DNA from 3 places in the Diaphorobacter nitroreducens genome. Region 3 is predicted to be linked to each of the others. Evidence: predicted binding sites of a transcription regulator. Region 3 holds the regulator's gene; each other region holds the start of a gene.
What was found. The regulator FNR, encoded in region 3, switches genes on or off when oxygen is low (the NO sensors DNR and NnrR bind a similar motif). The targets are predictions, from matches to a motif close to TTGATNNNNATCAA.
Positions count from the first base shown of each region.

Region 1: a site for FNR is predicted at 3,015-3,028, ahead of BA022_RS02550 (DASS family sodium-coupled anion symporter). Genes of this name have one in related genera too.
Region 2: a site for FNR is predicted at 2,933-2,946, ahead of BA022_RS13120 (type IV pili methyl-accepting chemotaxis transducer N-terminal domain-containing protein). Genes of this name have one in related genera too.

Region 1 is NZ_CP016278.1:546,802-554,040, reverse strand. Features, by position in the region: gene queC (7-cyano-7-deazaguanine synthase QueC) at 1-579, opposite strand, end outside; gene BA022_RS02565 (7-cyano-7-deazaguanine/7-aminomethyl-7-deazaguanine transporter) at 576-1,244, opposite strand; gene BA022_RS02560 (RNA polymerase sigma-70 factor) at 1,591-2,454, shown strand; gene BA022_RS02555 (carboxymuconolactone decarboxylase family protein) at 2,537-2,992, shown strand; gene BA022_RS02550 (DASS family sodium-coupled anion symporter) at 3,136-4,668, shown strand; gene murB (UDP-N-acetylmuramate dehydrogenase) at 4,773-5,849, opposite strand; gene BA022_RS02540 (YajQ family cyclic di-GMP-binding protein) at 5,917-6,402, shown strand; gene BA022_RS02535 (retropepsin-like aspartic protease family protein) at 6,419-7,063, shown strand; gene BA022_RS02530 (HD-GYP domain-containing protein) at 7,086-7,239, shown strand, end outside.
Region 2 is NZ_CP016278.1:2,807,211-2,814,449, reverse strand. Features, by position in the region: gene BA022_RS13130 (ChaN family lipoprotein) at 1-78, opposite strand, end outside; gene BA022_RS13125 (adenosylcobalamin-dependent ribonucleoside-diphosphate reductase) at 368-2,809, shown strand; gene BA022_RS13120 (type IV pili methyl-accepting chemotaxis transducer N-terminal domain-containing protein) at 2,980-4,896, shown strand; gene BA022_RS13115 (response regulator) at 4,893-5,564, shown strand; gene BA022_RS13110 (MFS transporter) at 5,711-7,018, shown strand; gene BA022_RS13105 (NarK family nitrate/nitrite MFS transporter) at 7,038-7,239, shown strand, end outside.
Region 3 is NZ_CP016278.1:2,127,757-2,134,995, forward strand. Features, by position in the region: gene BA022_RS09965 (TonB-dependent receptor domain-containing protein) at 1-1,125, opposite strand, end outside; cobalamin riboswitch at 1,206-1,449, opposite strand; gene BA022_RS09970 (hypothetical protein) at 1,484-1,723, shown strand; gene BA022_RS09975 (cell division protein ZapA) at 1,720-2,064, shown strand; RNA gene ssrS (6S RNA) at 2,119-2,298, shown strand; gene BA022_RS09980 (sulfite exporter TauE/SafE family protein) at 2,705-3,424, opposite strand; gene hemN (oxygen-independent coproporphyrinogen III oxidase) at 3,428-4,810, opposite strand; gene fnr (fumarate/nitrate reduction transcriptional regulator Fnr) at 4,982-5,725, shown strand; gene BA022_RS09995 (hypothetical protein) at 5,767-6,054, opposite strand; gene BA022_RS10000 (FixH family protein) at 6,131-6,409, opposite strand; gene ccoG (cytochrome c oxidase accessory protein CcoG) at 6,471-7,239, opposite strand, start outside.

The DNA.
Region 1 (7,239 bases), 1.6 Mb from region 3:
CCGGATCAGTTCGACCAGGGCGTCGCCGCCCAGCCGCTGCGCCAGGGCCCAGGTGTCGGCCTTGCTGCGCCACATCAGCGGAGTTTCCAGCGTCAGCGGGCGGTCCACGCCCAGACTCAGCGCCACCTGCAGCGCCTTCAGCGTGCTGTCGCGGCAGTCGGGGTAGCCGGAATAGTCGGTCTCGGACATGCCGCCCACCAGCACATCCAGCCCGCGCCGATAGGCCAGCGCCGCCGCCAGGGTGAAGAACAGCAGGTTGCGCCCGGGCACGAAGGTGTTGGGCAAACCGTCCGCCTGCATGGCGATGGCCACGTCTTCGGTCATGGCGCTGCCGCCCAACTGCGCGAGCACGTCCACCGTCAGCATGTGGTCCGGCCCCAACTGTCCCGGCCACGGCAGGGCGCGCACACCGTCGATCAGCCGCTGCCGGCAGTCCAGCTCGACGCGGTGGCGCTGCCCGTAGTCAAAGCCCAGGGTTTCCACATGCCCATAGCGCGCCAGCGCCCAGGCCAGGCAGGTCGCGGAGTCCTGCCCGCCCGACAGCAGCACCAGCGCGCGCCGCTGCGGCAGGCGGCTCATGGCGCGGTCGCGAGCGGGGCCGCGCCCTCGCGCATGCTGCGCACGATGGCGGCCAGCGCCACGCCGTAGGCCGGCACGAAGAACAGCAGGCTCACGGCCAGCTTGATGACATAGTCCACCACGGCGATTTCGCCCCAGTGGGCGGCCATAAATGCGTCAGGGCTGCGCCAGAAGGCGATGGAGAAGAACGCCGCCGTATCCAGCGCCTGGCCGAACACCGACGCCGCCGCAGGCGCCAGCCACCACGAGCGGCTGCTCTGGCGGATACGGTCGAACACCTGGATGTCCAGCAGTTGCCCCAGCACGTAGGCGGCAAAGCTGGCAAAGGCGATGCGGAACACGAAGGTGTTGAAGTCACCCAGCGCCGCCCAGCCGTTGAAGCGGCCTTCATGGAACAGCACGCCCACCACATACGACGCCACCAGCGCCGGCAGCATGGCGCGGGTGATGACGCGGCGCGCCTCGGCCTTGCCGATGAGCCGCACCGTCAGGTCGGTGGCCAGAAAGATGAACGGGAAGCTGAACGCCCCCCAGGTGCTGTGAAAGCCCAGCAAATTGATGGGCAGTTGCACCAGGTAGTTGCTGGCGATGACGATGGCGATATGGAACGCCACCAGGAGGGAGAGGTACAACGGCACGCGCGATGGTGCCTTCAGCGAGGTCATGGCAGTCCTTTTTGGATGGGACCTCTGCAATACCTGTAGGGATCAGCACGCTGCGAATCGGTATGGGACGCGAAGCGCAAACCACAGCGGTGGCAGGGCCACCCCGAGGATTTGCATCGACGCAGGCCACCGAGCCCACAGAGGCGTGCGGCACTACAGGTGTTGCGGAGGTTCCTGGATGGGGGCGAGGGAACCCATGGTGGCAACAGAGCCGGGGCGCGATTGTAGGCACATTTGCGCATCCCACCCGCGCACAGGGTTGCGCCGCGTATTTTTTTCAAGGCACCCGTCACACAATGCATGCGCCGCACGTCTTAGGGGCATGAACGCGACAACCTCACTCGCCATGGACCAGCATCTCGCCGCCTTTCAGCAGCACCGCCCACGCCTGGCGGGCGTGGCCTATCGCATGCTGGGCAGCCGCACCGATGCCGAGGACGTGCTGCAGGACGCCTGGCTGCGTTGGCAGGCGACGGCCCTGGAGCGCGTGCAGACGGCCGAGGCCTGGCTGATCACCACTGTCACCCGGCTGTGCGTGGACCGGCTGCGCGCCGCGCGCATCGAACGCACGGCCTATGACGGGCCCTGGCTGCCGGAACCGTGGATCGCCGGCGACAGCGCCCCGGCCGCCGATGCACGCGCCGAACTGGCCAACGACCTGTCCGTGGCGCTGCTCGTGGTGCTGGAGCGCCTCACTCCCGACGAGCGCGCCGCCTTCCTGCTGCACGACGTGTTCGACAGCGACTACCCCGAGGTGGCGAGCGTGCTGGGCAAGAGCGAGGCCGCCTGCCGCCAGCTGGTGCACCGCGCGCGCGCCCAGGTGCGCCAGCGCAGGGCGCGCTTCACGGCCACACCCGAGGCGTCGCGTGCGCTGGTGGAGCGCTTCGTGCAGGCCATGCGCACGCAGGACCATGCGGCGCTGCTGGCACTGTTCGCCGAGGATGCGCAGTGGACCGCCGACGGCGGCGGCAAGGTGCGCGCAGCCGCCAAGCTGCTGCACGGGCCGCGTGCGATCGCACGCCTGGCCGCGTCGGTGTGGCGCCTCTACCTGAGCCACCAGACCATGGAGGCGGTGGACGTCAACGGCGGCCCCGGGCTGCTGCTGCGCGACGCGGGCGGCGTGCGCGCCGTCATGGCCTTCGAGACCGACGGCGTACACATCCACGCGGTGTATTCCGTCCTCAACCCCGACAAGCTGCGCGGCCTGTAGGCCTGCGCGCTTCGCCCGGCACCGTCTGCGCGGCGGCGCCGCGTTCACCCCTTTTTTCTCACCCCCCTGCAAGGAGCCTTCCATGTCCTCAGCCCCCCGCATCAACCTCCCTCGCCACGCCGCAAGCTATGCCGCCATGTACGGCCTGCAAAAACACGTCGATGCGGGGCAACTGCCCGTCCAGTTGCACGAGCTGGTGAAGATGCGCGCCTCGCAAATCAATGGCTGCGCGTTCTGCATCGACATGCACGCCCGCGAGGCGCGCGAGCATGGCGAAAGCGACCGGCGGCTGCACCTGCTCAGCGCCTGGCGCGAGAGCGGCGTGTTCGATGCGCGCGAATGTGCCGCACTGGCCTGGACCGAGGCCCTCACGCGTCTGGAGCAGTCGCAGGTGCCCGACGCCGTGTACGACGAGGTGCGCGCGCAGTTCAGCGAAGCGGAGATCGTGGAGCTGTCGATGGCCATCGTCACGATCAATGGCTGGAACCGGCTCAATGTAGCGTTCCGCACCCCGCCCGGGCGCTACACGCCGGCGTGAACTGGCGCCGCAGACGGCAACCTTGACCCAGGTCATGCACGCGCGACGGAGGCGGCCGCCCTGCCCGCCAGGCATGGGGGCAGCGGCGCACAATGACCGCAAGCCCTGGCCAGGCTGGGGCACTGCAAGGAAAGGAAGCTGCCATGACGTCATCCCCGGCCTCCGCGCTGCCCTCGTCGCCCGCACCCGCGGGCGGCTCCACGCTCACCCAACGTGCCGGCCTGTGGGTGGCCATCGCCGTGCTGCTGCTCATCGCCTTCATGCCCGCGCTGCCGGGCCTGCCGCAGGCCGGGCAGATGATGCTGGCCGTCCTCGCGTTCGCGGTGATCCTGTGGATGACCGAGGCGCTGGACTATGCGGTGAGCGCCGTCGTCATCGGCGCGCTGATGATCGTCCTGCTGGCCATCAGCCCCGTGCCGGGCAAGGAGGCGGCAGGCGCCATGATGGGCACGCGCGCCGCGCTGCCCTATGCCCTGGGGGGCTTCAGCAACAGCGCCGTGGTGCTGGTGGCGGCCGCCTGCTTCATCGCCGCGGCCATGACGGCGACGCAGCTGGACAAACGCATCGCGCTGCAGGTGCTGTCGTACGTACCCGCGCGCGCCAACCACGTGGCGATGGGCGCGATCCTGGTGGGCTTTCTGCTGTCGTTCATCGTTCCCAGCGCCACGGCGCGCGTGGCCTGCCTGATGCCGATCATGCTGGGCTTCCTGTCGGCCTTCGGGGCGGAGCGGCGCAGCAAGTTCGCGGCGCTGGTGGTGATCACCGCCGCGCAGACCGCCAGCGTGTGGAACATCGGCATCAAGACCGCCGCCGCGCAGAACATGGTGGCCATCGGCTTCATCGAGAAGCAGTTCGGCCAGACCATCACCTGGGGCCAGTGGTTCGTGGCCGGGGCGCCGTACTCCGTCGTGCTGACCATCGCGCTGTACTTCGTCATGACGCGCATGCTCAGGCCCGAGATGGACCACATCGCCGGCGGGCGCGAGGCCATCCATCGCCAACTGGCCGAGCTGGGCCCCATGACCGCCAACCAGTGGAAGCTGCTGGGCATCACGCTGGTGCTGCTGGGCTTCTGGGCGACCGAGGGTGTGCTGCACGACGTGGACACCACCACCTCCACCATCGTGGCCATCGCACTGATGCTGCTGCCGCGCCTGGGCGTGATGGGCTGGAAGGAGTCGCAAAGGGGCTTCCCCTGGGGTACGGTGCTGCTGTTCGCCGTGGGCATCGCCATGGGTGCAGCCCTGCTCAAGACCGAGGCCGCGCCCTGGCTGGCACGCCTGATCGTGGACAGCCTCGGCCTGGCCAACGCCACGGCATTCGCCATCTTCATGCTGCTGGCGCTGTTCCTGATCGTGATCCACCTGGGGTTTGCCAGCGCCACGGGCCTGGCCTCGACCATGATTCCGATCATCATCAGCGTGATGCAGGCGGTGCAGACGCCGGGCATCAACCCCATCGGCATGACCATGCTGCTGCAGTTCGTGGTCAGCATCGGCTTCATCCTGCCGGTGAACTCGCCCCAGGGCATGCTGGCCTACGGCACCGACACCTTCGACATCAAGGACTATGTGCGCACGGGCCTGGTGCTCACCGCCGTGGCCATCGCGCTGCTGGTGGTGTTTGCGCTGACCTACTGGCCCTGGATGGGCTACATGACCCTGCCGGCGCGCTGAGGCCCCTTCGCCGGCCTATGGCCCATGCGATTACAGGCATTTTGGCCTGTAGCCCTTTACTGATAAGCGGTAGCAGCTATCAAAAGGTTAGCAGCTACCGCCTGCTAGACCACCACCGGCTCCGGCTCCAGCCGGATGCCGAAGCGCTCGTACACGCTGGTCTGGATGGCGCGCGCCAGCGTCATCACCTCGCCGCCGGTCACGCTGTCGTCGGGCGTGCCGCGGTTGACCAGCACCAGCGCCTGCTTGTCGTACACGCCGGCCTTGCCCACCGTCTTGCCCTTCCAGCCGCAGGCGTCGATGAGCCAGCCCGCCGCCAGCTTGATGGTGCCGTCGGGCATGGGGTAGTGCACGATCTTCGGGTCGCGCGCGATGATGTCCTGGCACTGCTCGGGCGTGACCGTGGGGTTCTTGAAGAAGCTGCCGGCGTTGCCGATCACGGCCGGGTCGGGCAGCTTGGCACGGCGGATCTCGCACACCCAGTCAAAGATCTGCTGCGCCGTGGGCCGCTCCACGCCCGCCTCCTGGCGCTTGCGCTCCAGGTCCAGGTAGCCCAGCTCAGGCGCCCAGTCCTTGCGCAGCAGAAAGCGCACATGGGTGATGACCGCGCGCCCGGCCAGCCCCATGCCGCGGTGCAGCCCCCCACCCTCGTGCGGGGCCTGGGGCGCGGCATGCTTGAACACCGAGTCGCGGTAGCCGAAGGCGCACTGGGCTGCGTCCAGCGTGAAGGGGCGGCCCGTGGCCAGGTCGATGGCCACCAGGGAATGAAAGCGGTCCTGCAGTTCCACGCCGTAGGCGCCGATGTTCTGCACGGGCGCTGCGCCCACGGTGCCGGGAATCAGCGCCAGGTTCTCCAGGCCGGGGTAGCCCTGGGCCAGCGTCCAGGCCACGGCCTCGTGCCAGACCTCGCCCGCGCCGGCCTCCACGATCCAGGCCTTGTCGGTCTCTTCCAGCAGGCGCAGGCCCTTGATCTCCATCTTCAGCACGAGGGGCTTGACGTCGCCGGTCAGCACGATGTTGCTGCCGCCCCCCAGCACGAACACCGGCTGGCGCTCCAAGCGGTGGTCGCCCAGCAGGTCGTGCACGTCCTTGGCCGAGCGCACGCGCACCAGGGTGTGCGCACGTGCGGCGATGCCGAAGGTGTTGTAAGTCTGCAGGGGAACATTTTTCTCGACTAACATCGACCGGATTGTCGCACCCGCCCCCAGGCGGGCGCGGGTTTGTACCGAGTTAGCCGCGAGTGATGCCATGCCTTCTTTTGATACCGTCTGTGAAGCCAACTTCGTTGAAGTGAAAAACGCCGTGGAGAACACCGCCAAGGAGATCGGCACGCGCTTTGACTTCAAGGGCACCTCTGCCGCCGTCGAGCTGAAAGACAAGGAAATCACGCTGTTCGGCGACGCCGACTTCCAGCTGCAGCAAGTCGAGGACATCCTGCGCAACAAGCTCACCAAGCGCAACGTGGACGTGCGCTTCCTGGACGTGCAAAAGCCCCAGAAGATCGGCGGCGACAAGCTCAAGCAGGTGGTGAAGGTCAAGAACGGCATTGACAGCGAGCAGGCCAAGAAGATCCAGCGCCTGATCAAGGACAGCAAGCTCAAACTGCAGGCTGCCATCCAGGAAGACAAGGTGCGCGTCACCGGCGCCAAGCGCGACGACCTGCAGGCCGCCATGGCGCTGATCCGCAAGGACATCGCCGACCTGCCGCTGACGTTCGACAACTTCCGCGACTGATGACCGCCCGCCGCCCATGCACCGCCTGACCCTGCGCCTGGCCGCCGCCCTGCTGGCAGCCACCGGCCTGCCCGCCGCCTATGCGCAAAGCGTGGCGCTGGCCGGCATCCTGGGCGGCAAGGCCCTGCTGGTGGTGGACGGCAGCGCGCCGCGCAGCGTGGCACCGGGCGGCTCCCACATGGGCGTGCGCGTGGTCTCGGTGGGCCGCGACGGCGTGGTGCTGGAGGTCGCGGGCGCGCAGCGCGCGATCCAGCTGGGCGAGTCGCCCGTGAGCATTGGCGGCAGCGCGGCCGGCCAGCGTATCGTGCTCAAGGCCGACGCGCGTGGGCATTTCATCAACAGCGGCTTCATCAACGGTCGCGTGATGCAGTACATGGTGGACACGGGCGCCACCACCGTGGCCATCGGCCGGCCCGACGCGCAGCGCATGGGCCTGAAGTTCGAACAGGGCCAGCCCGTGATGATGAACACCGCCAACGGCACGGCGCAGGGCTGGCGCATGCGGCTGGAGTCCGTGCGGGTGGGCGATGTGGAACTGCGCAGCGTGGACGCCATCGTCACCGCGGAGGCCATGCCCTATGTGCTGCTGGGCAACAGCTTCCTGCGCGAATTCCACATGAACCGCAGCGGCGACGAGATGGTGCTGCAACGCCGCCGCTGACGCGCGTCGCCCTCAGGCCCCCATGTCCGCACAGCCCCAACCCAGTGGCACCGATCCGTCGGGCAGCGACTACGAAGACCTGCTGGGCCAGTGGTCCGACCTGGAGTCCGCCCTGTCGGCGCTGCTCGCGCGGCCACGGCAGGCGCGCGACTTCGTGGCCAAGGTGCGCCAGTGCG
Region 2 (7,239 bases), 680 kb from region 3:
CAGAAGTGTGGTACAGCCGGCGGCGAATGCCAGAGCCAGCGTGGCGAACAGAAAGCGGTACAGCGGTAGGGTTGGCATGCCCAATGGTAGGACGTGGCGGCATTGCAACCGGGCGTAAATGCGACTTGCATGAGGAGCGCTTTGGGCCGTAATTTGCGGCGGGCCGCGCCACGGGCGGCTGGCGTGCTACAGGAAACGGAGGGCACAACTGGGCTGCACGGCCGCGTAACCGCCGAGGCGACAACGACTTCGCAGGGTCTTCATGTAAGGTTCGCGGCGAAGCGTCCCGCGCGGTGTGAAAATCGAGAATTGCCGCCGCGCTTGGGTCGCGGCGTGCACGTCAGTTAGATCCTTTCGGAGCCCCTCCATGCAGCGTGAAATCACCGACCTTGCCCCCGCCCTGTCTACACAACCCATCAGCATGGATGTGCTGAAGGAGAAATACTTCAAAGACGGCGAGAGCGATGTCGAGGATCTGTTCCGCCGCGTGGCGCGGGCGTTGGCCTCGGTCGAGCGCGAGGACATGCGCCAGGCCCTGGAGGCGCGCTTCCTGGACAACCTGCGTGCCGGCGCCATCGGGGCGGGGCGCATCATGAGCGCTGCCGGCACCGACATCCAGGCCACCCTCATCAACTGCTTCGTGCAGCCCGTGGGCGACTGCATCCAGGGCGTGGACGACGCGGGCTACCCCGGCATCTACGAGGCCCTGCGCGAGGCCGCCGAGACCATGCGCCGCGGCGGCGGCGTGGGCTACGACTTCTCGCGTATCCGCCCGCGCGGCGCGCTGGTGAAGGGCACGGCCTCCATGGCCTCGGGCCCCTGCAGTTACATCAACGTCTTCGACCAGTCCTGCTCCACGGTGGAGAGTGCGGGCGCGCGCCGCGGCGCGCAGATGGGCGTGCTGCGCATCGACCACCCGGACGTGCTGGACTTCATCACCGCCAAGCGTACGCCGGGCCGCTGGAACAATTTCAATGTGTCCGTGGGCGTGCCCGATGCCTTCATGGAGGCGGTGGAGCAGGACCGTGATTGGGAGCTGGTGCATGGCGCCGCGCCCGGTGCGGAGCTGCAGGCCCAGGGCGCACACCAGCGTGCCGACGGCCAGTGGGTGTACCGCACGGTGCGCGCGCGCGAATTGTGGGACACGATCATGAAGTCGGCCTACGACTTCGCTGAGCCCGGCATCCTGTTCCTGGACCAGATCAACACCGACAACAACCTGCACTACACGGAGACCATCCAGGCGACCAACCCGTGTGGCGAGCAGCCGCTGCCGCCCTACGGCTGCTGCGACCTGGGCCCGATCATCCTCACACGCTTCGTGCGCAACCCGTTTGGGCTGCATGGCGAGGCGTCGTTCGACTTCGATGCCTTCGAGCAGGCCGTGGCCACCCAGGTACGCGCGCTGGACAACGTGCTGGACGTGACCTTCTGGCCCCTGCCGCAGCAGCAGGCCGAGTCGGCGGCCAAGCGCCGCATCGGCGTGGGCTTCACGGGCATGGGTAACACGCTGGCCATGCTGTGCAAGCGCTACGACCGCCAGGAAGGGCGCGACATGGCGGTACAGATCGCCGAGCGCATGCGCAACGCGGCCTACCGCGCGTCGGTGGAACTGGCGAAGGAAAAGGGCGCATTCCCCAAGTTCGACGCCGATGGCTACCTGGCCAAGGGCACCTTCGCCAGCCGCCTGCCCGCGGACATCCAGAAGGCCATCCGCAAGCACGGCATCCGCAACAGCCATCTGCTGTCCATCGCGCCCACGGGCACGGTGAGTCTGGCTTTCGCCGACAACGCCTCCAACGGCATCGAGCCGCCGTTCTCCTGGAGCTACACGCGCCGCAAGCGCGAGGCCGACGGCAGCAAGAGCGAGTACGTGGTGGAGGACTACGCCTGGCGTCTGTACAAGACGCTGGGCGGCGACGTGAACCATCTGCCTGCGTACTTCGTGAGCGCCATGGACATGGCGGCCGCCGACCACGTGGCCATGATGGAGGCCGTGCAGCCCTTCGTGGACACGGCGATCTCCAAGACCGTGAACGTGCCCGAGGACTACCCCTACGCCGATTTCAAGGGCCTGTACATGCAGGCCTGGCACTCGGGCCTGAAGGGCCTGGCCACCTACCGGCCCAACAGCATCCTGGGCGCCGTGCTGGAAGTCACGCCCGCCGCAGCACCGGCCCCCGCCGCCGCACCCGAGGCCGCGCCCGCCCCGGTGGTGGTGGACCCCATGCGCACCATGATCGAGAGCCGTCCCACAGGCGGCCTGTCGGCCGTGGCGGAGAAGCTGGAGTACTGGACGCAGGAAGGCCACAAGACGCTGTACCTGATCGTCTCCTTCCTGCCCGTGCCTGACGGGCGCGGCGGCACGGTGGACCGCGCCATCGAGTTCTTCATGCCCGTGGGGCAGAGCGGCGAATCGCAGCAGTGGATCACCTCCAGCATGCGCCTGCTGTCGCTGGCCGCGCGCGGCGGCTTCCTGGAGCGCGCGCTGTCCGACATGCGCAAGGTCGCCTGGGACCGTGGCCCCGTGCGCCTGGGCACGCACCAGAAGGCCGACGGCACCCACGTGCCGCTGTGGCACGACTCCGAGGTGGCCGCCATCGCGTATGCCGTGCAGAACATCCTGGCCCAGCGTGCCATGCCGCAGCAGCAGGTGCTGCCGCTGGACGAGCCCGCCGCAGCGCCCGCGACCGGCATGCCTCCGGCCATGGCCGGCAAGAAGTGCAATGAGTGCGGTGCCCACGCCGTGATCCGCAAGGACGGCTGCGACTACTGCACCCAGTGCGGCGCCCTGGGCAGCTGCGGCTGAGCAGACCGGAACGCCCTGGCAACATCAGGGCGTTCACTATCAATATGATAGCTGTTTGCGCTTGATGGTAGCGCGCGGAAGCATGTTTTCGCTTGTATGCCGCGGCCGTAGGCTTGAGCAAACTTGACTTCCATCAAGACATTTCAAAAGCGCGTGCCTACACTGCCGCCATGCGCAACAAGTCCACGCTGTCCACCAAGCTGCTGGCCATGGGCACGGTGTTCCTGCTGGTGGCGCTGGCATCCATCGGCTTCACGCTGTGGGTGACCTGGAAGTTGGAGGGGGGCGCCGCTGCGGTGAACGAGGCGGGTCGCCTGCGCATGAACATGCTGCGCATGGTGCTGGCCCAGCAGAACGAGTCGCCCCAGGAATTTGCGCGGCTGGAAGCGCGCTTCAACGAAGGGCTGGAGTTGCTGCGCACGGGTGACCCCGCCCGGCCGCTGTTCGTGCCCTGGAGCGATGACACGCGCGAGCGCTACGAACACATCCGCCGGCAGTGGCTGCTCATCGAAAACGACTGGAAAGCCGCCGCGCGCTATGAAAGCACCGCCTCGGCCGTGGCGCGCGCCGATGCCTTCGTGCTGGACCTGGACAGCTTCGTCGAGGCCATCGAGATCCAGATCGTGCGCCTCACGGCGGTGCTGCATCTGTTCCACCTGTTCATGGTGGCGTTGGCCATCGGCTCGGCTGTGGCCTTCATGGCGCTGAGCTACCTGCTCGTACTCAACCCCGTCACGCGGCTGCAACAGGCCCTGGCGCGGCTGCGCAAGGGCGACCTGGGCACGCGCCTGGAGGTGGAAGCAGACGACGAGTTCGGCCAGCTGACGGCGGGTTTCAACCTCATGGCCCATGCGCTGCAGACCTCGCACGAGGACCTGGAGCGCAAGGTACGCGAAAAGACCGCCACCATCGAAGTGCGCAACCAGCGCCTGGCGGCGTTGTATGCGGTCAGCGCCCTTGCGGCGGAGGCGGGGAGCCTGGAAGAGTTGACCCAGGGTTTCGTGCAGCAGATCCGCCGCGTGGCGGGGTGCGACGCGGCGGCCGTGCGCTGGTCGGACGAAGCCAACGAGCGCTACGTGCTGCTGGCCTCCGACGGGCTGCCCCAGTCGCTGGTGGAACATGAGCACTGCGTGGTCACCGGCGCCTGCGAATGCGGACAGGCGCAGGGCCAGGCGCGCATGCGTGTGATTCCGATCATGCCTGCCGGGGGCCTGCAGTTGCCGCATTGCCGCGAGGCCGGCTTCGAGACGGTGGTGAGTATCCCGGTGCAGATGCACCAGCGCCTGTTGGGCGAGGTCACGCTGCTGTATCGCAGTCCGCTGGAGCTGTCGGCGGAGATGCGCGAGCTGCTGTCCACCATGGCGCATCACTTGGCCACTTCCATGGAAAGCCTGCGCGCCTCGGCGCTGGAGCGCGAGGCAGCGGTGGCGCAGGAGCGCAGCCTCATTGCGCGCGAATTGCACGACTCCATCGCGCAGTCGCTGGCCTTTCTCAAGATCCAAACCCAGCTGCTGCGCGACGCGGTGGCGAAGGGCAACACCGAGGCGCGTGACCGCAGCATGGCGGAGCTGGATACCGGTGTGCGCGAATGCTATGCCGACGTGCGTGAGCTGCTGGTGCACTTTCGCACGCGCACGCAGGACGAGGACATCGAAGCGGCGCTGCGCGCCACGCTCTCGAAGTTCGAACACCAGACCGGCGCGGCCACGGCGCTGAGCATGGCGGGGCACGGCCTGCCGCTGGCGCAGGACGTGCAGATCCAGGTGCTGCACATCCTGCAGGAGGCCTTGTCCAACGTGCGCAAGCACGCCGATGCACGCCGTGTGGAGCTGCGGGTGCAGCGCCACCCCCGCTGGCGCTTCGAGGTGCAGGACGATGGCCGCGGGTTCGACCCGGACAGCGTGCCACCCGATTCGCTGCATGTGGGCCTGGGCATCATGCGTGAACGCGCGCAGCGCATCGGTGCGCATCTGGAGCTGGTTTCGCGCCCCGGCGGCGGTGGCACCTGCGTAGTCCTGGAGCTGCCACCAACCACCCGCGAGGAGCCTGCGTTGCCCCTCTCCCTTGTTTCTTCCGCCGCCGCATGAATGCTCCCACCACGCTTTTCCTGATCGATGACCACACCTTGCTGCGCCGCGGACTGGTGGCGCTGCTGTCCCAGCAGCCGGACCTGCGCGTGGTGGGCGAGGCCGGGGACGCCGCGGAGGCATTGCGTCTGCTGCCTGCGCTGCGCCCCGACGTGATCCTGCTGGACAACCACCTGCCCGGTGTGCGCGGCGTGGACGCCATCGCCGGCCTGCGCGAGGCGTCGCAGGGCAGCCGCGTGTTGATGCTCACGGTGAGCGAAGATGGGCAGGATCTGGCGGCCGCCTTGCGCAACGGCGCGCAGGGGTATTTGCTCAAGTCCATTGACGGTGACCTGCTTGCGCAGGCGATACGGCGGGCTGCACGCGGCGAGCCGGTGGTCAGCCCCGAAATGATGGGCAAGCTGGTGGCGGCGTTCCAGTCCCAGGGGGCGCCCACGCCCGAGCCCCTGCCCGAAGAGGAAGAGCCCGCGTCGGTGCTGTCGCCGCGCGAAGAAGACGTGTTGCGCGAGATTGCGCGCGGTCTCAGCAACAAGGAGATCGCACGTGCGCTCGACATTGCCGAGACCACCGTGAAGATCCATGTGCAGCACATTCTGCGCAAGCTGGGACTGTCCTCGCGCGTGCAGGCGGCGGTCTACGCCTCGGACCGCCACCGCCTCACGGAATAACCCCCAGAGCCCGGCATAGTTCTTAGGGAGTAGGGCGGCATAGGCCGCCCTCGTCCTTTTGCACCGCCCGCGGTGTCCCAGCGAAGGATGTGCAGGCACGGCCAGTTGCGGGACCATTGCACCGTACCCAAGAGAGGACATCTGCAATGGCTCAACTGCCCCAGCGCGCCGCGCCGAGCGCCTCAACCATCGGCGAAGATCCACGCCATACCCGCAAAGCCTGGTCAGTGCTCATCGTCAGCACGCTCGCCTTCACCGTCTGCTTCATGGTCTGGATGATGTTCGGCGTCATCGGGATCCCGATCAAGAAGATGCTGAACCTCAGCTCCACCCAGTTCGGCCTGCTCACGGCCATGCCCGTGCTCACGGGCTCGCTGGTGCGCGTGCCGCTGGGTATCTGGACCGACCGCTACGGCGGCCGCATCGTGATGGCGTTGCTCATGGCAGCCACCGTTCCCGCCATCTGGATGATGGGTTACGCCACCGAATACTGGCATTTCCTCGTGATCGGCCTGTTCGTCGGTTTGGCCGGCGGTTCGTTCTCGGTCGGTACTCCCTACGTGGCCCGGTGGTTCCCCAAGCACCGCCAGGGCACGGCCATGGGCGTGTATGGCGCGGGCAACTCGGGCGCGGCCGTGAACAAGTTCGTGGCGCCCGTGATCCTGGTGGCCTTCGGGTGGGCGGCCGTGCCGCATGTGTATGCCGCCATCATGCTCGGTACGCTGGTGCTGTTCTGGCTGTTCAGCCACAGCGACCCGGCACACCTGGTGCCCAGCAACGTGTCCTTTGGCGAACAGCTCAAGGCACTGAAGGACCCCAAGGTGCTCAAGTACTGCCAGTACTACAGCATCGTGTTCGGTGGCTATGTGGCGCTTTCCCTGTGGATGGTGCAGTACTACGTCGGTGAGTACGGCCTCGACATCCGTGTGGCGGCGCTGCTGGCAGCCTGCTTCTCGCTGCCGGGTGGCGTGCTGCGCGCCATTGGCGGCGTGCTGTCCGACAAGTTCGGTGCGCACTCCGTGACCTGGTGGGTGATGTGGGTGAGCTGGATCTGCCTGTTCCTGCTGTCCTACCCGCAGACCGACTTCACCATCCAGACCGTCAACGGACCCACCACCCTGCACGTCGGCTTGAACGTATACATGTTCACCGCGCTGATGTTCGTCCTGGGCATCGCCTGGGCTTTCGGCAAGGCCAGCGTGTTCAAGTACATCAGCGACGACTACCCCAAGAACATCGGCGCCATCAGCGGCATCGTGGGCCTGGCGGGCGGCATGGGCGGCTTCATCCTGCCCATCCTGTTCGGCATGCTCATGGACTGGACGGGCATCCGCTCCAGTGCCTTCATGCTGATGTACGGCGTGGTATGGGTTTCGTTGATCTGGATGTATTTCACCGAGGTGCGCCGCACCGACGTGATGAAGTCTCACAACGCCGCCCCGGCTGCCCACTGATCCCCACCGGAGATCCCACATGTCCACCAACACCGTTTCGCAAGGCAGCGGCCGCAAAGGCCGGGTGCTCACGCTCTGGACCCCCGAGGACAAGTCCTTCTGGGCGCGAGAGGGCGAGGCTGTCGCCAAGATCAATCTCTGGATCTCGGTGCCCGCACTGTTCCTGGCCTTCGCCATCTGGCAGGTCTGGAGTGTGGTCGCCGTGAACTTGCCGGCACTGG
Region 3 (7,239 bases):
GCCATATCCCAGCGCGAGCGCGTTCTGTGAGCGGTCACGCTGGAGGTCGCCCACGAACTCGGTGGCGGGGTTGTGCAGTTCGTCCTCGCGGCGCTCCAGCGCGGCTGTGAACAGATGCGCGCCCAGGCGCCACTCGTTTTGCAGCAGGTAATTGTGCAGCGTGGTCTCGGTCATGTAGAAGTTGGGCCGGGTGCTGTATTCACTCTGCCCCTGCGTGACCTGCAAGCGCGTGCTGTACACGTCGCTCCACTTGGCCAGCCATGCCAGGCTGGCCGTGCGCAATTGGTGGTGATTGCGGTCGTCGGCCGTTTTGCTGCCGTCGTACTGCGAGTTGAGGTTGCTGGCCAGCAGCGTGCCCTCCAGGCGATGGGTCGTGTCGAACTGCACGCCCAGTCGGGCATTGGCAGAGGTGCGGCGGTAGCCGTCTTCGTCCGGGTTGTAGGCGGAGCCTACGCGGGCACTGAAGCCATCGGCGCGCTCATGCGACAGCCCCAGCGCATAGTCCACCTGCTCGGTGCCGCCACTCACGCCGGCCTGCACCGTCCGCGTGCCCTGGTTGCCCAGGCCCACGCCCACGTAGGGCGCCGGCGCACCCTCGCCCTTTTTGGTGAAGAGCTGGATCACGCCTCCCATGGCATCCGAGCCGTACACAGCAGCCGCTGGCCCGCGCACGACCTCGATGCGGTCGATCTGCGACAACGGGATTTGCTCCCACACCACGCCGCCGGTGGATTGCGAGTCCAGGCGCACGCCGTCCAGGTACACGGCGGTAAAGCGCGACTCCGCGCCGCGCAGGTAGACGCTGCCATTGCTGCCCTGGCCGCCATTGCGCGTGATCTGCACGCCTGGCAGGCGCGAGATCACGTCAATGACGCCTACCGCGCCGCTGGCCTCGATGGTTTCACGGTCGATGACGGACACATCGGACACGATGTCGGCCAGCGGCCGGGCCACGCGGGTTGCCGTGATGACGGTTTCACGCAGTTGGGGTTCTGTGGCTGCCTGGGCCAGCAGGGTCTGGGACACGGCGGGGAAAGCGGCGGCCAGCGCCAGCGGCAGCACGGCGACGCGCGCGTGCACGGAAAGCGCACTCAAGCGCACATTGAACGGACGGGTGTTTGTCATGTGGGGCAAACAGAGAGATCGCCACGGCCGACCTCCCCGTCGGCACCTGGGCATAACGGCCCAGGTTTCACAAAAGGAAACGCGGAGCCACCTCGTTGGCCGGTATCCGGGCTGGCGGAACGCTCTGCATCGCCTTCCCAAACGCTTGTTCAAGGCGCTCAGTGGCTTGTCAATGAAGAGGGAGCCGAGGTACGGCTCATCCGCTGACCGTTGCGGGGGCAGCGCAGGCACAGGACACACTCCATGGCGGAGAGTCCCTCCCTGCTTCCCGTTGAACTGCGGCATGTGAACCACGCCGCGAGCACCAACTGCGCAATTTTACGATGGTTCGCACGCCGATCCCTACAATCGGCAGCGTATGGCCTCCCCCTCTTCCATCGACCAGATCGCCGAGCGCGTTGAGCGGCTGCTGCTGCGCCATGCCGAGTTGCAGCGCACCAATGCCCTGTTGGCGCAGCAGGTCGCGGCGCTCACCCAGGAGCGCGATTCCCTCCAATCCCGCCTGCAGGCTGCCCGTGCGCGCGTGAACGCATTGCTGGACCGCCTGCCTGCCGAGCCCGAACTCCCCGGCACTGCCGAGACGAAAGACGCGCCATGAAGCAGATCGAGGTACAGATCCTCCAGCAAAGCTATCTCCTGGCCTGCCCGGACGGCCAGGAGTCGCGCCTGCTGGAGGCGGTCGAGCGCGTGGATACCGCCATGACGCGCATCCGTGACGCGGGCAAAGTACGCGCGCGTGAGCGCATCGCCGTGCTGGCGGCCCTCAACCTGGCTTTCGAGATCGCCGACCGCGAAGCCGCCGATTTGGCAGCCGCCTCAGCCCCTGCGCGCATCGTCCCCACCCCGGTCGCGCTGCACGTGCACGACAGCGATGAGCGCGTGCAGCAGTTGCTCCTGCGCCTGGACGAGGCGCTGGGCGAGGATGGGCGCCTCCTATAACCATTACGGTAAAAGCCTGGCCCCTGGCTGCACACGGACGGCCCACTACAATGAACATGTCTGCGGTGCTGCCGGGCTTTATATTTCCTTGAACCAATGCTCATTGAGCACGGGCTTGGTACATCGCCCGGTGAGCGTGATCATCTCGCGTCAGATGAACCCAACGCCTGGCTGCCCTCGCCCACCTGAACCCCCGGTTCAGGATGCCGGTCCGGTGGCATTCGCAGACACCTTTTCTCCGGTAATCGCTTGCGCCCTCGCTCCGGGTGAGTGCCAGCGACCTCAATACCTGCTCAGAAAATCCGGCGCTCCGCGGCCAGCGCGCGCAACCCACCCATCTGCAAGGCACAGAGCAGACCTTGGTAGTCGTCGCACCGATGGCAAATATCCTGGCGTGGTTCGGGCGTTTCCCAGTCCTTCGGCAATCACGCCGACACGCAGCGCGCCCTCATACGCACGATGGCGCATCCAGTAAGGCAGCGATGTGTAGCTGGATTTCTCCACGTCGATGAGAACAGACTCGTCACTTCCGCTGGTATAGATCTGACAGCGATACGTCACGCCTGAGCGCCTCGGTTTGCGCCATTCGCTTGCCACGGCATGCTTCGCGGAGTCGCTGTGGTTCCAAAAAACGCTGTTTTCAGGGCACGCACCACGGCGCCGGCTGCCCATGGACAACCTCCATCCACAGCGCCCATGCACCCAGGGAAAAAAGCACGCCACCTGCCAGCCGAGACCCCCACGCCCCACCCTTCACGCCGATCCAAGCGCGAATGCGGCCAAAAGTCCACGGCCCCAGCACCAGCCATACACCGCTTCCTACGCCAAACAGGACCATGCACAAGGCTCCGCGGAGCACGCTTCCGCTGAGAGCGGCAGTCAACAGTGCGGTGTACAGAAGGCCGCATGGCAGGAGCGCCCAGGCCACACCCGCGGTCAGGAGCCCGCCAGGCCGAGAGACCAAGGGCTTGACCTTCGCCCAGGCAGCACGCCCCGCCCGCTCAACCCACAAGGGCTGCTGCGCTTGCACCATCATCATCCCGCCCCACGCGAGGATGAGCACATGCATCAGCGTCCAAAGGGGGCGCAATGCCGAGGTGCTTTGCCCCAGCCATGCGAGTTGCTCCATGGCCAGCGCAACCACCGCCCCTGCAGCGCCGTAACCGATCAGGCGCCCCACGTGAAACTGCGCTACCCGTTGGAGGATTCCGCGGCGGGACGCCCATTGAATGGTGTGGGTGGCGTCCGGCGTGCCACCCAGCCCCGTAAGCGCCGCGCAGGGAACAGAACACATCGCCAAACAGTGAGCCCCTCCCATCAGCCCCATCAGGAAGGCCGTCGTGGCCAGCGCCCACAGCATGGGTCAAATAATCCGGGAAAAGCGAGCGCGGTTACGGTCAGCCTGCAGATACTTGTCGAACACCATGGCCACGCCGCGCACGAAATACCATCCCATGGGCGTGACTTCAACGCCCTCATCACTGATTTTCACCAAGCCCTGAGCCGCCATTTCTTGCAGTTGCTGTAATTCCGCATCGAAATAACTGCGGAAATCAATCAGCCAGGACTGTTCCAACGGCTCAAACAGCAATTCACCTTGGCACATCAACGCCATGATGACTGCGCGGCGCACCAAGTCGTCCTTGGTCAACGCCAGCCCGCGCACCACAGGCAAATGCCCCTGGTTAATGCAGTCGTAATACTCGTCCAGCGTTTTCACATTTTGGCTGTAAGTAGCGCCCACGCGCCCGATGGCAGAAACGCCCAGACCAATCAGGTCGCAATCGGGCTGCGTGCTATAGCCTTGGAAATTGCGGTGCAGCCTGCCTTGCCGCTTGGCCACCGCCAGCGCATCGTCAGGCAGCGCAAAATGGTCCATGCCCACGTAGACGTAGCCGGCTTCCTGGAACACATCAAGTGACCGGGCCAGCATGGACACCTTGGCCGAAGCCATGGGCAACTCGGCCGTGATGATGCGTCGCTGCGACTTGAAGCGTTCTGGCAAGTGAGCGTACGCATACAGCGCGATCCGGTCTGGCCGCAGCTCGGCTACCTGCTCCAAGGTGCGATCAAACGACTCCGGTGTCTGTCGCGGCAGCCCGTAGATCAAATCCACGTTCACCGATTCAAACCCGAGCTTCCGAGCCGCATCGACCAACGCGAACACCTTTTCGGCAGGCTGAATGCGGTGCACGGCCTTTTGTACTTCAGGGTCGAAATCCTGCACGCCAAAGCTCAGGCGATTGAAACCCAGCTCCGCCAACAATCCCAGCCGCGCTTCATCCACGGTCCGGGGGTCCACTTCTATGGAGTACTCCCCCCCCGGAACGAGGACGAAACTGCGCCTCAGCATGCCCATCAGTTCGCGCAAACCGTCATCCGTCAGAAAAGTAGGCGTGCCTCCGCCGAAATGCAGCTGGCTCACATGCTGACCCACACCGCAGTGCGCCGTATGCAGGTCGATCTCACGGCTGAGGTAACGCAAGTAGACCTCTGCCCGCTCTGGATGCCGGGTAATGATCTTGTTACACGCGCAGTAATAGCACAGCGATTCACAAAACGGGATGTGGACATAAAGCGACAAAGGCATCGCCTTGGCTACCGAACCCACGCGACGCTGCTGCAGCGCAAGGATGTATTCCCGCTCGCCAAAAGCCTCGACAAAACGATCAGCAGTCGGATAAGAGGTGTAGCGCGGCCCTGGGACGTCAAAGCGACGCAGGAGCTCTGTTGTAACAACGGTCATGACGGGATTCCTTGCACTTTCATATCACTGTGCCGTAGAGTCCCCCATGAGTCCTTGACGTTGATCAAGCGCCCATAAGGTCCTTGTGGCGACAATTTGACTTCGGCTCAAAGTCGTCCAACGGCCTACGGCATTCCATGTCTCCCAGCCGTTCAGAGGTAAGCTCAAGCCATGAACAGGGTTCCCATGCATACGAATCTCCAGACCATCAAAGTTGCCTGCTCAAACTGCAATCTGCGTGAGCTGTGCATGCCCGTGGGTCTGGACGACCAGCAACTCAAGCGCATCGATGACATTGTTGCTGTACGACGCAAGATCAAGCGTGGCGGCACGCTTTTCCGGAACGGTGAACCCTTCACATCCCTTTTTGCCATCCGCACCGGATTCTTCAAGACCTGTGTCGCCACCGAAGACGGTCGCGATCAAGTGACGGGTTTTCAAATGGCGGGCGAGATCATCGGCCTGGATGGCATCGTGAGCGACCGCCACACTTGCGATGCGGTGGCGCTTGAAGACGCCGAAGTATGCGTCATGCCCTTCGACCGTATTGAAGAGTTGTCGCGCGAAGTAACGGCACTACAGCACCATGTGCACAAGATCATGAGCCGCGAGATTGTTCGTGAGCATGGGGTCATGCTGTTGCTGGGGAGTATGCGTGCCGAGGAACGCCTTGCCGCATTCCTGTTGAATCTCGTACAACGCTTGCATGCTCGGGGTTTCTCACAATCCGAATTGGTGCTGCGCATGACACGCGAAGAGATCGGCAGCTACCTGGGATTGAAACTGGAAACCGTCAGCCGCACGTTTTCCAAGTTCGTGGAAGAAGGTATTGTGGAAGTAAAACAGCGCCATGTGCGCATCGTCGATACCGATGCGCTGAAGCGCATTGTCAACAGCCAGCAAGCCTGCCATTAAGCCTCGGTTTTTTGTTCATTCATAACTGATCGGCGGAAAGATCAGGAAACGTATTTGGCGCAATCAGCCGGCCGCGCCCCTTTGGGCACGGGGCAGCGATTCAACTCAAAGGGCGAGAGTGACAACAGCGTCGTCAATGCGCTGGAAGCCATGAGTACGAACCAGAACGTGAAGAAGGCGATGGTATACACACCTTCGCGCGAGAGATGCAGGGGTTGATCAAACCACTGCAGCGCTTCTGGATCCACGAAGGCGAACACTACCATTTCCATGACGCCCGCCATCAAAAAGGCCGGCCACGCGATCCACATCAATCGTTGCATCCACATTCGCCCATCTCCTAGCAAGTGTAGTTGACAGCCTAGCATCTGTTCTCCGGCATGCAAAGAGGACTCGCCCTGCCGGTCAGCGCGGTTGATCCTCCAGCGGAGTAGCTGCATGGTTGCGCCCCTTCATGGCAGGCGTCATGTCGCCCCCAGACTCCTTCAGGGTCTCGTTGATGTTCAAGCCCCGTTGGTAATAGTCTTCCGCGATGACGGGGTCGGGTTTGCTCACGGCCAGCCAGAGGGTCACGAAGCCCGCAATGATGACAATCACCGGCCCCGCGATGACAAGCCAGACATGGCCAAACGTCCACCAAGGCTTTCCGTCGTCGTCCAGTTTCATGGGGGAATTACTCAACATTTATATTAACTCCTCGCTCATTTATGAGCACAGCTTGTTCATTTGTATTCCACGACCGCCTTCAGCGGGGTACGAGGAATACGGATTTCTCTGCCACTTGGGCTTTATCACCCTGCGCTTGAATATCGAAATACACCGTATGCGATCCAGGAGATGCTGAGCCATACGGAATTTGAAGACGGACAACCACCCATCGGGATTCCGCCGGTCCAATGTCAATTGCGGTCTCGGACGCCACTTCCAGCCCTTCCATACCGTGGGCGCTGATGGTGTAGCGCTGCGCCCCCTCCGTGGCGTTCATGATCTGCAGCCGGTAGATATTTTCCAGCTTGCCTCCCGCCACGATGCGCGAGAGCGCAGCGCGGTCGCGCACGATGTCCACCTTCAACGGGGTGCGTACCACCAAGCTGGCCAGCATGCCGATGCACAACACCACCAGCACCGCTGAATAGAACAACACACGGGGTCGCAGCACGCGTTTGAGCATTTGCGATTGGGTCCAGTGGTTCTTGACGCCGTTCTGCGTTGAGAAGCGAATAAGCCCGCGCGGATACTTCATCTTGTCCATCACGGTATTGCAAGCGTCCACGCAGAGACCGCAACCAATGCATTCATATTGCAGTCCGTTGCGAATATCGATACCCGTTGGGCAGACCTGGACACACAGCGTGCAATCGATGCAGTCACCCAGTCCCGCAGCTTTGTGGTCTACCGTCTTGTTACGGGGCCCGCGAGGCTCGCCGCGCTCAGGATCGTAAGAGACGACCAGCGTGTCCCTGTCGAACATTGCGCTTTGGAAACGCGCATAAGGGCACATGTATTTGCATACC